4 regions of the Actinosynnema sp. CS-041913 genome follow, and region 4 is predicted to be linked to each of the others. Evidence: riboswitches for the same ligand, from Rfam matches in the RefSeq annotation. Region 4 holds a riboswitch; each other region holds the start of a gene.

Region 1 (4,204 bases), 550 kb from region 4:
ATCGGGCTGACCGGGCAGTCCGGGCTGACCGGGTTGGCCGGTGGGCTGCGGCGGCGGGGCGTGCGTGGGTTCGGGACGTGCCGGAGCAGGGGCAGGCGGCGCGACACCGGGTTGCCCGCCCGCCCCGAACGCCCAGCCCTCGACCGCGCCGGGAGCCGGATCACGGCCCGCCGCACCGACATCGCTGTACACCCACGACCCGCCGGGCCGCGCGTGCCAGTACGACCAGTAGGCGTCGGTGGGGGAGGCGTTGACGCACGGATCGCTCTCCGGCACGTTGTCGATCCGGCAGACGAACCCGGCGAACCGCTGGGCCATCCGGTAGCCGAACCCCGCGCCGCTCAACGCCGCCAGACCGCTGCCCGGGTCACCGGCCGCGCAGCCGGTCCGCACCTCGCCGCCCAACGCGCGGAAGTCCACCACCACCGTCACGCCGGCGCAGTCGGCCGCCGCCGAGGCGGGCGCCGGAGCGCCCGCCACCAGCAGACCGACCGCGATCAGCAGCGCACGCGCCCTCACGGCGCGGTGGCAGGCGCCTGACCCGCGCCGAACGCCCAGCCCTCGACACTGCCCGGCGCGGGGTCGTGGCCGGCCGCGCCGGACGTGCTGTAGGTCCAGGCGCCGCCGGGCTGCGCGTGCCAGTACGACCAGTAGGCCGTCACCGGAGCGCCGTTGCACGGGTCGGGCAGCGCGTTGATCCGGCACACGAAGCCCGGCCGGCGCGGCACGAAGGCATAGCCGAACCCGGCCCCGGTGAGCGCCGCCAGGCCGGTGGCCGGATCACCCGGCGCGCACGCGGTCTGCACGGTCCCGCCCAGCGCGGTGAAGTCGACCACCACCGTGACGCCGCTCGTGCCCGGACACGCCGCCGCCTGCGCGGCGGGGGTGACCGCCACCAGCGCGCCGCCCGTGGCGGCCAGCACGGCCAGCGTCGACAAGAGCCTGCGGATCATCGCTGCTGCTCCTTCACCGTGGCATAGCGCTTGCGCCCCAACGTCATCGCCAGCGCGCCCGCCACCAGCAGGAGCGTGCCGAGCCACAGCGCCGGGCCGACCGGCACGCCGGTGCGGGCCAGTTCGTCGCCGCCCGACCCGGCGAAACCGGCCGGGGTATCAGTGTCCGAAGTGGACGGTTCGGTTGTGGTGGTGGGGGCCGGGCAGTCGAGCACGGGCGCGGCGGGCTTGTCGCCGGCCGACGAGATGTCGGCCAGGCTCACGCCGGTCAGCCCCAGGATCGCCTGCGAGGTGGCGCGGATGGCGTTGCCCGGCTGGAAGTCCCCGGCGTCGTAGTTGATCGCGCCCGTCGCCGCCCCGGCACAGCCCACCTGGAGTTTCGTCAGGTACGCCACGGCCCGGTCGGCGACGTCGTCCCGTCCGCCGACCCGCAACGCCTGCGCGGCGAGCCCGGTGCTGTTGGCGTTGCTCGTCGTGCCCTTGTCGCCCGGCAGGCCGTTGTCCGGGAACCCGCCGTCGGCGAGCTGCCGACCGGCCAGCCAGGCGACGCCGTCCGCCGCGTCGGCGGTGCGGCCCGCGGCCAGCAGCGCCTGCACGGCCATCGCCGTGGCGTCCACCTGGGAAGTGCAGGTGGCCTGCGCGAACTGCAACGGGAACCCGCCGTCCGGGCACGCGCTGCCCGCCAGGAACGTGACGGCGGCCTCGGGCGCGGTGCCGTGCCGCTCCAGCGCCACCACCGCGATGGACTGGCTGAAGTTGTTGGTGAAGTCGCTCGGGTAGGAGGTCTTGTCGGTGAACCGGCCCGACGGGGCCTGCAACGCGGTGAGCCCGGCGATCAGGTCGACGCCGCCGAAGTTCGCGGGGTCCTTGCCCTGCGCGAGCACCGCGAGCGCCAGCTTGGCGTACGCGCCGGCGTACTGCGAGCCTTCCTCGTCGGTGACGTAGGCGTTGATCGTCTCCGGCTTCTCCAGCCACGCCAGCGCCTTCGCGGCGTTGTCCTGGGCGACCCCGGCCGCGTCGAGCGCGAGCAGCGCGTCGATGGTCAACCCCTGGTCGGGGAAGGTGTCCGGGCCGATCACGGTCTCGAACCGCTCGCCGTCGACGAGTTGGCGGGCCAGCCACCCGGCCGCCGCCTCGACCGGCTTCGTCGTGACAGGCCCGGCGTCGGCGGGTTCGGCGAGAGCGGATGCGGGCGCGGAGGTGGCCGGCTCGGCGAGGGCGGCGGGCGCGGCGAGGAATGCGGACAGGGCGACGGCGAGCACGGGGGCGGTCCGTCTCAACGGCATGGTTCGGCCTTTCCGGGCGCAAGGCGAGCGCGGACCCCGGACAGCCGTCACCGACTCCCCCAGGCTCCGACCCGCGTTCCTCGACGGTGTCAGGAGCAGTGCACGCACGGCGGGTGTTCGGGCTCGTCCGATATCGGACCTACCGTTGCGGGTCAGCGCCGGATTCCGACCGGCTTCCCCCGCGTCATGCGCGATTCCCGATCGTCTGTCAACGGGACACGGCCTGTCAATCCGCCTGTGGCGCGATGCCACCCACTCGTACGTACGGTTACCGTCGGTCAGTCGAACCTGGGGAAGAGGGGTGTGGGATGGCGACTCTGGCGTCGGTGCGCGACGGCTTGGTGGCGTGGGTCGCACGGCGTTCGGTGACGCGGTGGGTCATGGGAAGGATCGGTTCGCGGGCGTTGTCGCTGCTCCCGGACCGTGCGCTGGTCCCGCTGAAGCGGGACGGGGTGACGCCGGCCGCGGAACTGGAGCGGATGAGGGGGAGCGGTCCGGTCCACCGGCTGCCGGTGCCGTTCGGGGTGCGGGTGTGGTTGGTCACGGGTCAGCCCGAGGCGAAAAAAGTGCTTTCCGACACAGAGGCGTTCAGTAACGATTACGCCCGATTGGGCGCGGCCATAGGGCGGATCGAGCAGACGCCGGGCGGTCTGGGCTTCGCCGACCCGCCCGACCACACGCGGCTGCGCAAGCTGCTGACGCCGGAGTTCACCATGCGCCGGCTGTCGCGCCTGGTGCCGCGCATCGACGAGATCGTCACCGAACGCCTGGACGCGATGGCGGCGGCGGACGGTCCGGTGGACCTGGTCAAGGAGTTCGCGCTGCCCATCCCGTCGCTGGCCATCTGCGAACTGCTCGGCGTGCCCTACGCGGACCGCGCCCGGTTCCAGGAGTTGGCGGCGGCGCGGTTCGACCTGTTCGGCGGGGCGGCGTCGGCGCTGGGCGCGATCTCCGAGTCGCTGAAGTACATGGAGCAGATCGTCCGACGCGAACGCCGCAACCCCGGCGACGGCCTGATCGGCATGATCATCCGTGAGCACGGCGACGCGGTGAGCGACGAAGAGCTGGCGGGCCTCGCCGACGGCGTGCTGACGGGCGGTTTCGACACCACCGCGAGCATGTTGGCGCTCGGCGCGATCGTGCTGATGAGCGACCCGGCGGCGCGCACGGCGATGCGCGACGACGATCAGGCCGTCGGACCGCTGGTGGAGGAACTGCTCCGGCACCTCAGCGTGGTGCAGGTCGCGTTCCCCCGGTTCGCCAAGCACGACCTGGAGATCGGCGGCACGGAGATCAAGGAAGGCGACGTGGTGGTGGTGTCGTTGAGCGCCGCCAACCGCGAAGGCTTGGCACGCCTGGACTTCGACGCGGCCCGCAAGGTCTCCGCGCACCTGGCGTTCGGGTACGGCGCACACCGCTGCGTGGGCGCAGAACTGGCCCGGATGGAGCTGCGCGCGGCCTACCCGGCCCTGCTGCGGCGGTTCCCGAACCTGCGATTCGCCGACGACGAGCCGACTTTCCGCACCGCGTCGATCGTGCACGGGGTGGACCGGCTGATGGTCCACGTCCGCTGACGACCGTGCACCCTGCACGACCGTGCAGGGTGCACCGTGGGTTCGCGGTAGGACGGTCGTTCGCGTTATCCCTGCGCCGCAACGACTTCGCTCATACCGGACGCGGCGGCCGGCGCACCCGCGGCCAACCGCGTGATGCGCTCCGCGGCATCCTCGGCGGCGTCCATCGCCTGGGCCGCCGCGTCGGCCGCGGCCTGGGCGGTGTCGGCCGCCCCGACCGCCGCGCCGGCCTCCTGCCGCAACCGCTCCGCCAACTCGGAGTCCCCGCCCCGTTCGGCGATCGCGGCCCGCTCCCGCGCGAGCACCGCCGCGCGCCGCGCCTGCGCCCCGGCGTCGTAGGCGGCGTCGGCCACCTTGTCCGCCGCGTCGATCAGCTCCATGTCGCCCAGCA
Region 2 (4,204 bases), 3.6 Mb from region 4:
GATTTGCCCTTCATCTCCCCCGTGTGGAGGAGGGTGAGCGGCCGGTTGCGCCGCTGTTTGGTGGTAAGCCCGTCGACGGGGACGACGGACGGTTGTCCTTGAGGCATCGGTGGCTCCTACGCGGCTCGTGCGGCGCGCACGACGCCCGCAACCCGGTCGGCGGACAGTTCTTCCAGGCGCAGGCACACGGCGTCCAGCGCCTCGGCGACGCGCCCGGCCAGACCGAGGCGCACGTGGCCGGACTCGCAGTCCACGACCACCGACGCCACCTCGTCGGCGGCCAGCAGCCCGGCGGCGCGCAGGGCGTCCCGCATCGGGTCGCCGCCCGTGCCGGTGGCGGTGGCACGGCCGTCGGTGAGCAGCACCAGCAGCGGGCGGCGGCGCGGGTCGCGGACCCGTTCCACGTCCAGCACCCGGCGGGCGCGCAGCAGACCGTCGGCCAGCGGGGTGCGCCCGCCCGTGCGCAGTTGGCGCAGTCGGGCCGCCGCCGCGTCCACGGAGTTCGTCGGCGGGAGGGCGGTCTCGGCCCCGGCGCCCCGGAACGTGATCACGCCGACCTTGTCCCGGCGCTGGTAGGCGTCGCGCAGCAGCGAGATCACCGCGCCGGTGACCGCCGACATGCGCTGCCGCGCGGCCATCGAGCCGGACGCGTCGACCACGAACAGCACCAGGTTGCTCTCCTTGCCCTCGCGGACCGAGAGCCGCAGGTCCGTGCCGCGCAACACCAGTCCCGGACCGCTGCGGCCCCGGGCGGCCTGGAACGGCGCGGCGGCGCCGAGCGTGCCGACGAGGTGCAGCCCGGAACCGTCCACAGTGGACGATCGGACCACTCGCCCGGTGCGGGCACGGGCGCGGGAGCGCTTGCCCGGCGCGCCTTCGCCGACACCGGGCACCTGGAGCAGCCGGGTCTTGAACGAAGGCGCGGGGGCGTGGGTGCGCTCGGCGGAAGAGCCCTGCTGTCCGTCCGATGGCTGTCGACCGTCCGGGGACTGTCCGTCCGAAGTGGACTCGGGCGCGTCCTGGGGCAGGCCGCCGCCGTCATCCGGCCCATCGGGGTCGTCGTCCGGACCGGAGGGCTCCTCGGCGTGTTCCGCGCCCTGGCGCATGGCGTCTTCGAGCTGCTCCTCCTCCAGGCCGGGCTCGTCGAACGGGTCGCGGCGCTTGCGGTGCGGCAGGGCCAGCCGGACGGCGGCCTCCACGTCCTCCTCCGCCACCTCGCCCACCCCGCGCCACGCGGCGTGCGCGGCGGCGGCGCGGGCGACCACCAGGTCCGCCCGCATCCCGTCGACCTCGAACGCCGCGCAGATCCCGGCGATCCGGCGCACCTCGGCGTCCGGCAGCACCACGTTCGGCAGGTGCGAGCGCGCGGTGACGATCCGGGAGGCCAGCGAGGCGTCCTCGTCGGCCCAGCGCGCGGCGAACCCGACGGGATCGGCCTCGTACGCGAGCCGCCGCCGGATGACCTCCGCGCGGGTCGCCACGTCGCGGGCCGCCCGCACCGAGACGGTGAGGCCGAAGCGGTCCAGTAGCTGTGGCCGCAACTCGCCCTCCTCCGGGTTCATCGTGCCCACCAGGAGGAACGACGCGGCGTGCGACACGGATACGCCCTCGCGCTCGACGTGCGCGCGGCCCATCGCGGCGGCGTCGAGGAGCAGGTCCACCAGGTGGTCGTGCAGGAGGTTGACCTCGTCCACGTAGAGCACGCCCCGGTGCGCGGCGGCCAGCAGGCCGGGCTGGTACGCCCGGACGCCCTCGGTCAGCGCGCGCTCCAGGTCCAGCGAGCCGATCAGCCGGTCCTCGGTCGCGCCGACCGGCAACTCGACCAGCCGGGCGGCGCGCCGTTCCGACAGCGCGGTCGCGTGCGGGCCGTCCGGGGAGGCCGTGTCGTGCGGGGCGGTGTCGTGCGGGGCGGTGTCGTGCGCGGCGGTGCGGTGCGGGCCGTCCGACGAGGCGGTGCGGTGCGCGGCGACCCCGTGCGGGCCGTCCGACGAGGCGGTGTCGTGCGCGGTGGTGTCGTGCGCGGTGGTGTCGTGCGCGGTGGTGTCGTGCGCGGTGGTGTCGTGCGGGCCGTCCGGGCAGTCGGCGTCCACGGCGGCGGGGTCGCAGCCGAAGCGGCAGCCCGACACGACCTCCAGCGAGGGCAGCAGGGCGGCCAGGGCGCGGACCACGGTCGACTTCGCGGTCCCCTTCTCCCCTCGGACCAGGACCCCGCCGATACCGGGGTGAACGGCATTCAGCAGCAACGCCATGCGGAGGTCGTCATGTCCGACGACAGCGGAAAAGGGGAAACGCGCGCCCATGCGGCGGTGTCCTTCCTCGGGTGTCCACGCCCGGGTCCGGTCCGGTGAGTTCGGGGGCCGAGTTCCTGACTCCCGGATCCACACGCCCGGTCACAGTGGCGGGACCGTGCCGGATTCGCACCGGCTTCCTCGCGCACCCCTACAGCCCAGGCATCGTCGCACCTCGGCCGACGGGCTCCAAGTCCCCGGCGAGGACTCCGCGAGCGAGGACGGTCACACCTGCCCGAACCCCGACCCCGGCAGGCCGTGCGGTCGACCGGTGGTGGATCACTCCGGCGTGCGGTGGTGGGCCGGGCATTCGGCGTCCACACCGGAACTGACCTGCGAGATCAGCCCCGCGAGGCGGACGCGGTGAGGGCTGGGTCGCCGTCGTGCCCGGTGCTCGGGCCGGACGCCGGCTCCGGGGCGGGGTGGGCCGGCTCACCCAGGCGTACCCGCACGCTCAGCGGGGCGCGGAAGGAGAGCAGGCCCAGCATCGGTGGCGGTTCGGGTGAGGCCAGGCTGAGGTTCGGGAAGCGTTCGACGGTCTCCCGCAGCACCACTTCCGCCTCCAGGCGGGCGAGACCGGCGCCCAGGCAGAAGTGCCGGCCGTAGCCGAACGCCAAATGTTTGCGGGCGTTCGGTCGGGCCGGGCACAGCCGTTCCGGGTCCGCGAACACCTCCGGGTCCGAGCCGGTGCCGGCCAGCATCAGCAGAAGGTGCGCGCCCGCCGGGACGGCCACGCCGGAGATCGTCGTCGGCTCGGCCGCGATCCGCCGCCACGTGTTGACCGGCGGGTCGCGGCGCAGCACTTCCTCCACGACTCGTGCCGGCATGCCCGGCTCGCCCAGCCTGGACCACAGACCTCCGTGGCGCAGGACGGCGTCGAACATCGCGCACAGGAGCTGGGTGGTCGTCTCCTGGCCCGCGATGAGCAGGAAGTAGCACAGTCCGGCCGCCTCGCGGATGGGCACGTCCCGCAGTGCGCCGAACAGGTCGTCGCCCCGCGCCGTCCTGATCCGGCGGGTCAGCCACTGGTGGAATTCGGCGGTCGGCTTCGCCAGCTCGTGCTGGCGGTCCAGCGACGGGTTGCCCCAGAACAGCTCCAGGGACGCCGTGCTCCACGCCTTGAGCTTCGGGATGTCCACGTCGTCGATGCCCATGACCTCCATCAGCACGATCGCCGGCAGGTCCCGGGCGAGGACCGGGTGCAGGTCGGCGATCGGACCCGTCAATCCGGCGAGTCGTTCCCGCGCCAGGTCGGCGATGCGGGGGCGCATGGCCTGCACCCGGGCCGGGGTGAGGAAGGCCGCGACCAGTCTCCGCAGCTCGGCGTGGGTGTCGGTGCCGTTGTTCGCCAGGGTCGGCGGCAGGGAGAAGCCCGCGCGGGCCAGGACGCGCAGCACCGGGCGGGGGATCGCGGTCACGGCGGTCAGCGCGTTGTCCGGGTGGAAGCGATTCGGGTCGGCGAGGATCGCCCGCACGTCCTCGTAGCGGCTGACCAGCCACAACCCGGTGTTCTCGTCCAGGTGGACCGGTGCGTTCACGCGCAGCGAGCGCAGCTCGTCGGGTCCTGCCTGGAAGAGGTCCACGCGGGGACGGTAGCGGCCGGATGCGACACTGCCGGCGTGAGTGTCAGCACAGGGCCGGAGGCGACCGGCGGACCGGAGTCGGTGTTCGACTGGATCGACACCCGGGCGGAGGCCCGTGCCAAGGCCGGTCTCGCCCGCCGGGTCCGGCCCCGTCCGCCCGACTCCACCGACCTCGACCTCGCGTCCAATGACTACCTCGGCCTGGCCCGCGACAAGCGGGTGACGGGCGCGGCGGCTGCCGCCTCGATGCGCTGGGGCGCGGGGTCGACCGGATCGCGGCTGGTCACCGGCTCCACCGAGCTGCACACCGAGCTGGAGTACGAGCTGGCGAAC
Region 3 (4,204 bases), 730 kb from region 4:
CACGACGCAAGGCGACCAGCACCTACGCAGGTCTTGGACACAGCCGGGAACACTACGAAAAACGACCACATCATCGGAAGCCCCAAGCGTTGCCGGGGGACCGGTCTCAACGGGACGCGCCGCCCGCAGCGCAACCCGCCCAGGGTGTCAAGTCGCGTTCTGCTCCTGGGTACGCGAGTCGATCGGCTGGGCGGGTTGCTTTGCGGGCGGCGTGTTGCGCTGACACCGGTCCCCCGGCAGCCTTTAGGGCTTCCGATGATGTGGTCCCGTTGCATGCTGTCCCCGGCTTGAGCCCAGACCTGCGTAGGTTCTGGTCGCCTTGCGTCGTGGTTCCTCTTCTGCCGTCAAGCTGCGTAAAGCAAAGATTCAAGAGCTTGTTCGCTTGAGGCTGCAAGGTGGGCTCGGCCCGGAGGTGGGTCAGGCCGACAGGCCCAGTGCCGCGCAGGCGGCAGCCACGCCGGCGGCGCGCAGGTCTTCGTGCGGTGCGTTCGGGAAGATCAGCACGCAGTCGGCCAGACCGCCCAAGGCGACGGTCGCCTTCGCCGCGTCGGCGAGTGAGGGGTCCGGCCCTACCAGCAGCGCGCCCAGCCGCTCCCTCCACTCGAACAGCCGGTCGATGAGACCCAGTTCGCTCAGCGAGGTCAGTTCGTAGACGATCAGCGCCACTACCTCGCGGTGCCGGTGGTGCAGGTCGAAGTAGCCCTCCAGCAGGGCGCGGGGCGCCGGCTCGGTGCGCTCGGCTTCGGTCACGAACCTGTCGCCGTCGTCGAACAGCGGCAGCACGATGCTGCGCACCAGGTCCTCACGGGACGAGAAGTGGTAGTACAGCGCCGGTTTGGTGATGCCGAGGCGGTCCGCGATCTCTTGCAGGCTGGTGCTCCGGATCCCCTGCTTGAGGAACAGCTCGCGCGCGACGGCCTGCGCGCGGGCCTTGGTGTCGGACTTGGCCTTGGACATTCCCCCAGCTTAACGACTTAACGGTCGGTAAGGCTTGCATGACTCCGACCCGTGCACTTACCATCCGGTAAGTAAGGAGGTAGTGACATGAAGATCCTGATCTCCGGCGCGAGCATCGCCGGACCGGTGACGGCCTACTGGCTTGCCCGGAACGGCTTCGAGGTGACCGTGGTGGAACGGTCGCCGGCACTGCGCAAGACCGGCGGTCACGCTGTCGACCTGTTCCGGCCCGCGATGGACATCGCCGAACGGATGGGCGTGCTGCCTGCTCTGCTGGACCGCAAGACCGGCACCGATCGGATGACGATCCACAGCCCCGGCGCGCGGCCGGTCGAGGTGGACCTGCGCCGGGTGTACAGCGCGGTGTCCGACCGGCACGTCGAGATCATGCGGGACGACCTGAGCGAGGTCTTCCACGACGCCACGCGCGGTGACGTGGAGTACGTGTTCGGCGACTCGATCACGTCCGTCTCGGCCGACGGCGAGGTGACGTTCGAGCGGGGCGCGCCCCGCCGGTTCGACGTGGTGATCGGGGCGGACGGACTGCACTCCAACGTGCGGCGACTGGTGTTCGGCGACGTGCGCGAGGATTTCATCGGGGCGTACCTGGCGGTGCAGTCGGTGCCCGACGGTCTCGGTCGCGCCGACTACACCACCGCGTACATCGAGCCCGGCCGGATCGCCGCCATCTACAGCGCGCGCGACCTGCCCGACGCACGGGCGGTGTTCCTGTTCCACAGCGGGAAACTGGACTACCACTACCGGGACGCGGTGCGGCAGAAGGAGTTGCTGCGCTCGGCGTTCACCGGGATGGCGGAGGCCGAGAGCTGGCTGGACCACGACGGGACGTTCTACTTCGACTCGATCACCCAACTGCGCATGGACACCTGGTCACGTGGCCGCGTGACACTGGTCGGCGACGCGGGCCACTGCCCCGGCCCGGCGGTCGGCGGCAGCACCAGCCTCGCCGTCGTCGGCGCGTACGTCCTGGCGGGCGAACTCGCGGCGGCCAACGGTGACCACGAGCGTGCTTTCGCCGCGTACGAGGCGGAGATGGGCGACTACGTCCGCCGCAGCCGGGTGGTCGCGCTGGCCGCCGCGAAGCGCATCGTGCCCAGCACCCCGCGGGACGTGTGGCTGCTGCGCAACGGGGCCAGGCTGGTGAGCCACCTGCCCATGCCGCTCGGCCGGGCGCTGGCCAAGCTCAACCGCAACGGCATCCGCCTGCACGAGGCCGTTCGGACCAAAGACTACGCCTCGACCACCCGTGCCGTGGCCGTGCCGCCCGACCCGTCCAGGTGATTCCCGCATCGTGAACCCGGTTCCCACGATCCGCTACGCTCGGGGGGCTGGTGGTCCGCCCCGTCGCGACGGGGCGGGGCAAGAGGGAACCCGGTGCGAGTCCGGGACTGCCCCGCAGCGGTGAGTGGGAACGAAAGCCGTAGTCACAAGCACTGGAAGCCTCCGGGAAGCCACGGCCGGTAGGAACGCGCAGGACGCCCACGAGTCCGAAGACCTGCCATCGGCCCGCGCACCGCCCGGTGCGCGGTGGTCCGAGGCCTCTCGGGTGGGCTGGGCGGACACGGCCACCGTGCCGTCCGCGAAGCGTGCCCGGACTCCGGCCCGGACCTCCCGCACGCTCGCGAGGAGAGAGCTTGTGACCACCATCGGCGCCACCGTCCTCGGCTATCCCCGGATCGGTCCGCGCAGGGAGCTGAAGCGCGCCGTCGAGCAGTACTGGTCGGGTCGCGTCGACGCGCCCGCGTTGCACGCGATCGGCGCGGAACTGCGCGCCGCGACCTGGTTGGACCTGCGGGACGCCGGGCTGGACACCGTGCCCGGCAACACGTTCTCGTACTATGACCACGTCCTGGACACGGCCGTGTTGTTCGACGCAGTGCCGCAGCGGTTCCGCGCGCTCGGCCTGTCCGAAGTGGACACTTATTTCGCCATGGCGCGAGGCCACGACGACGCTCCGCCGCTGGAGCTGACCAAGTGGTTCGACACCAACTACCACTACCTGGTGCCCGAGCTGGGTCCGGACACGGTATTCCGGCTCGTCGGCGACAAGCCGCTCGCCGAGTACCGCGAGGCACGGGCACTGGGCGTGACCACGCGGCCGGTGCTGCTCGGACCGGTGACGTTCCTCCTGCTGGCCAAGGGCGACCGTCGGCTCGACCTGCTGGACCGACTGCTGGACTGCTACGCCGAACTGCTGTGGACGCTGGCCGCCGAGGGCGTCGAGTGGGTGCAGTTGGACGAGCCCGCGTTCGTCGCGGACCGGTCGCCGGGCGACCTGGACGCGTTGCGCCGCGCCTACGCACGCCTGGGAGTCCTCGCCGACCGGCCGAAGCTGCTGGTCACCGGCTGCTACGGCGATCTGGGGCCGGCCTTGGACGTGCTCGCGTCGTCCCCGGTGGAGGCCATCGCGCTGGACCTGGTCGCGGGTCCGGTGCCGGCGCTGCACTCGTTGCGGGACAAGACCGTCGTGGCCGGTGTGGTGGACGGGCGCAACGTCTGGCGGACCGACGTCCCGTCGGCCGTGGCGAAGGCGGCGACCCTGTTGGGCACGGCCGGCGAGGTGGCCGTGTCGACGTCGTCCACGCTGCTGCACGTGCCGTACGACCTGGACGCGGAGACCGCCCTCGAACCGGCGGTGCGGGACCGGTTGGCGTTCGCCCGGCAGAAGGTGCGCGAGGTCGTGCGGATCGCGGAGGCGCTGCGCGGCTCGGCCGACGCGGGCCGCGCGCCTGCCGCCACACCGCGCCGGGACGACCACGTGCGGGCGCGGATCGCGTCGCTGCGGCCGGAACACGGGGTGCGCGCGCCCTACGCCGAACGGGCCGCCGCGCAGCAGGCGCGACTGGGTCTGCCGCCGCTGGCCACGACGACCATCGGCTCGTTCCCGCAGACGTCCGCGATCCGCACGGCGCGGGCCGACCTGCGGGCGGGGCGGCTGGACCAGGCCGGGTACGTGGCGCGGATGCGGGCGGAGATCGGGCGGGTCATCGCGTTGCAGGAGGACATCGGCCTGGACGTGCTGGTGCACGGCGAGCCCGAGCGCAACGACATGGTGCAGTACTTCGCCGAGCACCTGGAAGGGTTCGCCACCACCGAGCACGGCTGGGTGCAGTCCTACGGCTCGCGCTGCGTGCGCCCGCCGATCCTGCACGGCGACGTGTCGCGGCCCGCGCCGATCACCGTGCCGTGGAGCGTCTACGCGCAGTCCCTCACCGACCGCCCGGTC
Region 4 (4,204 bases):
GGGAGGCGACGGTGCGCGAGGCCGCCGTGCGGGAAGCCACCGTGCGGGAAGCCACCGTGCGAGAGGCCACCCTGGACGACATCCCGGCGTTGGCCCGCCTCCAGCACGCCGAGCAGGCTCGGGCGGATTTGTGGATGCCGCACTCGACCCCGTTGTGGCGCTGGCTGATCGCCCGCGACGGCAGCACGCAGTGGCTGGTCGAGCGGGACGGCCTGCCGGTCGGCACCGGTCGGTCGACGCCGCCGGACGAGGGTGTGCGGCTGTGCGAGGTAGCGGCGGTGGACGCCGCCGCCGCGCACGCGTTGCTCGCGCACACCGGGGCGACGACGGCGAACGAGCGTCCGGGCACCGTGGCGGGAGACGCGCTGGAGCCGTTCCTCGGTCCGCCGCCGGAGGACGCGAACTCGTACTACGTGCGGATCAACGATCCGCTGGCGTTGCTGGAGCACCTGCGCCCGGTGTTCGGGCGGCGGCTGGCCGAGTCGCCCTTCGCCGACGCGGAGGGCGAGGCGGTCGTGTCCTTCTACCGGTCACACGTCCGGCTGCCCTACCGGGCCGGCGAGGTCGGGCCGGTCGTCGCCGGCGGCACGATGCAGGCGCCCGGCGCGGCGGGTGGAGCCGGGGTCGCGCCGGACCTGCTGGCGTCCCTGCTGTTCGGTCCGCAGGGGCTGCGCGGCCTGACCGCCGGGTTCCCGGACGTCTACCCAGGCCCGAACGCGGACCTGATGCACACGCTCTTCCCACCGGTGCGAGGCGACCTGATGACGTTCTACCTGCCGTAACCGGCGAACTCGATGCCCAACGCCACGCCCGCCAGCACCAACAACACTCCGGCGCAGGTCAACGCACGGCGGTACCCGGTGTCACCAAGACGCCGGCGGCCACGGGCGACGAGGAGGGCGATGACGATCTTGCCGCCGACCAACGTCACGTAGAAGCCGACCAACAACGCCACTCCGGCGCCCGCCGACCCACGCCAGGTGGCGATGGTCAGCGGTCCCAGGGCGGTCGCCCACGCGACCCAGGGATGCGGGCTGAGCAGATTCACCACCACCGCACGCCGCAGGGCAAGGGCGTCCTCCGGCCCCAACCCCGAACCCACACGTGCACCGCCAACACCCGAACCGCCACTGCCACTGCCACTGCCCGCACCTGAGCCGTCGCCTGTCGCCCCACCCAGCGAGGCGGCGTGTGCTTCACGGATGGTCTGGACTCCGCTCCACACCACGAACACCGCACCGACGACACCAAGCACCCCGAGCACGCTCGCCGGCAGCCGGTCCAGCAGCAGCAAGGCCACCGCGACCACCACGGCATCGGACAGCAGCGGTGCGCAGGCGGCGAGCGTTCCGGCGCGCCATCCCGAGCGCAGCGCCGACGTCACCACCAGCACCAACAGCGGGCCGGGGCTGATGCTCGCCGCCAAGCCGAGGGTCAGTCCCAAGCCCAGTGCGTCCACGGCGGCAGACTAGCCACGTGTCCGACTACGTCCGCGTGCTGTCCACCTTGCGCCAGATTCGTGGCCTCAGCCCCTTCTTCGCCCTCGATGTCGGCCGGCCCGAGGCCGGAACAGTCGGGAGCCAATGGCGATCCGAGGGTGATGGGCAGTCCGGGGGCGAAGGACAGTCCGGCGGCGAAGGGCAGTCCGGGGGTGAGTGGCAGTCCGGCGGCGCTCTGCTAGACGGGTCGGCATTGCCCGACACGCTCCGGGCGATCGCCGAGCGGTACCGGACCGGGGAGCCCCGGGTGGCGGCGTCCTTGTTCTTCCTCAGCTACACGGCCCGCTTGCTCTGCCCGACGGTCGCCGCCCATGCCGTGGGCGGGGTTGCGCCGGACATCCGGCCCGGCAACCTGTGGTGGCACTACGGGCCGGACGGGCTGCGGGTGCGCATCGAGGAACCGGTCGCCGGCGTCGGCATCGCCGAGTCGCTGGAGCCGGTGGTGGAGGCGATCCGCGAGGTCGTCCCGGTGGCGCGAGGCCTGCTGTGGGGCAACGCGGCGTCCTCGATCGCCGGGGCGTTGCGCACCGTCAGCCGCAGTGGCGTCGCGTCGGCGGAGGACTGCCTCGTGTTGGGCGGGCGGCTGCTCGGCGACCCGCCCTTCCGGGACTCCGGGGATTTCCTCCCGTTCCCCGACGAGGTGGTGTTCCGCCGGCGGAGCTGCTGCCTGTACTACCGACTCGACGGCGGCGGGACCTGCGGCGACTGCCCGCTGCCGCCGAGGTGACCGCCGAAGTGGCCTGAGTCGTCAACGGCAACGACCTGAGCTGCAGGCGGCCACAAAGCGACAGGCCGGATATCGGGCGGGCGCGGAGCGGGGTGTGGTCGGGTGGGGTGGATGACAACTCGTCTGGTCGGTTGTGCCGGGGTGTCGTGGCCATCTACGGTTCGACCGCCGCAGTGGACGGGAAGCCGGTGGGAATCCGGCGCGGTCCTCGCCACTGTGACCGGGGAGCCAACCCGCCGAGAACGTCACTGGTCGCACACTGCGGCTGGGAAGACGCGGGGACGGTGTCGATCCGGGAGTCAGGAGACCGGCTGCGGCATGAGTTGTTGTTGACCTTCCACGAGGTATGGAGGAGGCCGTCATGACGAGCCCCGCGCACTCCCTTTCCATTCCCATTCCCAGGTGGGCCTACGCTGTCGCGCTGGTCGCGCTGATGGTCACCTGGCTGGTCCTCCAGGAGAACGGCGTCGCGCTCGGCCACGCCGCCGAGTCTCTGCACGAGTTCTTCCACGACGGGCGGCACGCGCTCGGCGTCCCGTGCCACTAGGGCCGGCCATGACCAGCTATCGGAGCGTGCTGCTGCGCGGGATCGGCGCGGGGGGCATCGCCGGGCTGCTCGCGGGCCTGGTCGGTCTCTTCGTGGTCGAAGTGCCGATCCGGGCCGCGTTGGCCGTCGAGGAGGCGCGGGCCGCCGCCGAGCCGGCCCCGACCGGCGGGCACGACCACGGCGAACTGTTCGGTCGGGGCACGCAGTTGGTCGGCGGTGTGCTCGCGGCGGTGATCGTCGGCTTGGCGGTCGGCGCGTTGTTCGCCACCGCCTACGCCGGTTCACGGCGCTGGTTCACCGACCGGACGCCGTTCAGCCGGAGCGTGTCGCTGGCCGCGGCGGTGTTCGGGGCGGCGGCGCTGCTGCCCGCGATCAAGTACCCGGCGAACCCGCCGGCGGTGGGCGACCCGAACACGGTGGGCTACCGGACGGTGCTCTACCTGGGCGTCATCGCGGCGGGTCTGCTCCTGGTGTTCGGCGCGGGCTACCTCGCGTCCCGGCTGGGACATCTCAGCCGGCCGGTGCGGTTCACCGCGGTCGCGCTGGCCGTGGTCGCCGGGTTCGCGGTGATCCTGCTGGCGTTCCCGGCGCCGCCGGACGCGATTCCGGCGGACATGCCTAGCGACGTCCTGTGGGACTTCCGGCTGGCTTCGCTCGCCGAGACGGCCACGCTGTGGCTCGGTCTGGGCGTCGCGTTCGGCCTGCTGATCGACCCGGCCGTGCGGAGCAAAACCCAGGCGCTCACCGCCTGACCGACAACCCGCCTGACCGACCGCCGCCTGACCGACGATCGCCTGACCGACGATCGCCTGACCGACCACCCGCCTGACCGACGATCCGCCACCAACCAGAAAGGTCACGGCGCAGGTTGCCGGACCGCCGACATAGGGGTCGTCCTGGCCGGGTCCGCACCCGACCAGGACAACCCCGGACGTGCCGGCTCAAGAGACGGTTCGGACGTGCGGGCTCAAGATCAGCTCTCGCCACGCAGCGCGGCGAGCACGTCGAGGTCCACCCCGACCAGCGACTCGCGGAAGATCCGGCGCTCCCCCGCCGACACCGGCACATCACACGGCACGACGAGGACCGTGCAGCCCGCCGCCACGGCCGACGCGACGCCGGTCGGCGAGTCCTCGATCGCCACGCACGCCCCGGCCTCCACGCCCAGCAGCCGGGCCGCCTTCAAGTACGGGTCGGGCAGCGGCTTGTTGCGGCCCTCCACCTCGTCCCCACATACGGTCACGTCGAACAGGTCGCGGCCGATGGTGTCGAGGGCGACCTCGGTCAGCCCCCGCTCCGTCGACGTCACGAGCGCCATCGGCACGCCGGACGACCGGACCGCCCGCAGCGCCTCCCGCGCCCCCGGACGCCACGGCAGGCCCTCCCGGAACACCTCCTCGGTGCGCCGCATGATCCACGCCGCGCCGTCCG

The links. Region 4 has a riboswitch for cobalamin ahead of ACQPZF_RS18320 (CbtB domain-containing protein). Riboswitches for the same ligand answer to the same signal wherever they lie in the genome.
Region 1: it holds a riboswitch for cobalamin, as region 4 does, so the genes downstream of both, ACQPZF_RS20405 (peptidase) here and ACQPZF_RS18320 (CbtB domain-containing protein) in region 4, are expected to answer to the same signal.
Region 2: it holds a riboswitch for cobalamin, as region 4 does, so the genes downstream of both, ACQPZF_RS33615 (magnesium chelatase subunit D family protein) here and ACQPZF_RS18320 (CbtB domain-containing protein) in region 4, are expected to answer to the same signal.
Region 3: it holds a riboswitch for cobalamin, as region 4 does, so the genes downstream of both, metE (5-methyltetrahydropteroyltriglutamate--homocysteine S-methyltransferase) here and ACQPZF_RS18320 (CbtB domain-containing protein) in region 4, are expected to answer to the same signal.

What each region holds. Positions count from the first base shown of each region.
Region 1 covers NZ_CP192037.1:4,392,965-4,397,168, forward strand. The annotation lists gene ACQPZF_RS20395 (hypothetical protein) at 1-519, opposite strand, end outside; gene ACQPZF_RS20400 (hypothetical protein) at 516-953, opposite strand; gene ACQPZF_RS20405 (peptidase) at 950-2,239, opposite strand; cobalamin riboswitch at 2,331-2,460, opposite strand; gene ACQPZF_RS20410 (cytochrome P450) at 2,548-3,813, shown strand; gene ACQPZF_RS20415 (hypothetical protein) at 3,879-4,204, opposite strand, start outside.
Region 2 covers NZ_CP192037.1:7,485,572-7,489,775, forward strand. The annotation lists gene cobO (cob(I)yrinic acid a,c-diamide adenosyltransferase) at 1-107, opposite strand, end outside; gene ACQPZF_RS33615 (magnesium chelatase subunit D family protein) at 117-2,300, opposite strand; cobalamin riboswitch at 2,340-2,464, opposite strand; gene ACQPZF_RS33620 (cytochrome P450) at 2,630-3,871, opposite strand; gene ACQPZF_RS33625 (8-amino-7-oxononanoate synthase) at 3,908-4,204, shown strand, end outside.
Region 3 covers NZ_CP192037.1:3,112,447-3,116,650, reverse strand. The annotation lists gene ACQPZF_RS15030 (TetR/AcrR family transcriptional regulator) at 418-957, opposite strand; gene ACQPZF_RS15025 (FAD-dependent monooxygenase) at 1,045-2,259, shown strand; cobalamin riboswitch at 2,294-2,495, shown strand; gene metE (5-methyltetrahydropteroyltriglutamate--homocysteine S-methyltransferase) at 2,615-4,204, shown strand, end outside.
Region 4 covers NZ_CP192037.1:3,844,410-3,848,613, reverse strand. The annotation lists gene ACQPZF_RS18335 (GNAT family N-acetyltransferase) at 1-782, shown strand, start outside; gene ACQPZF_RS18330 (LysE family transporter) at 770-1,459, opposite strand; gene ACQPZF_RS18325 ((2Fe-2S)-binding protein) at 1,477-2,226, shown strand; cobalamin riboswitch at 2,381-2,556, shown strand; gene ACQPZF_RS18320 (CbtB domain-containing protein) at 2,588-2,773, shown strand; gene ACQPZF_RS18315 (CbtA family protein) at 2,782-3,525, shown strand; gene ACQPZF_RS18310 (HAD family hydrolase) at 3,747-4,204, opposite strand, start outside.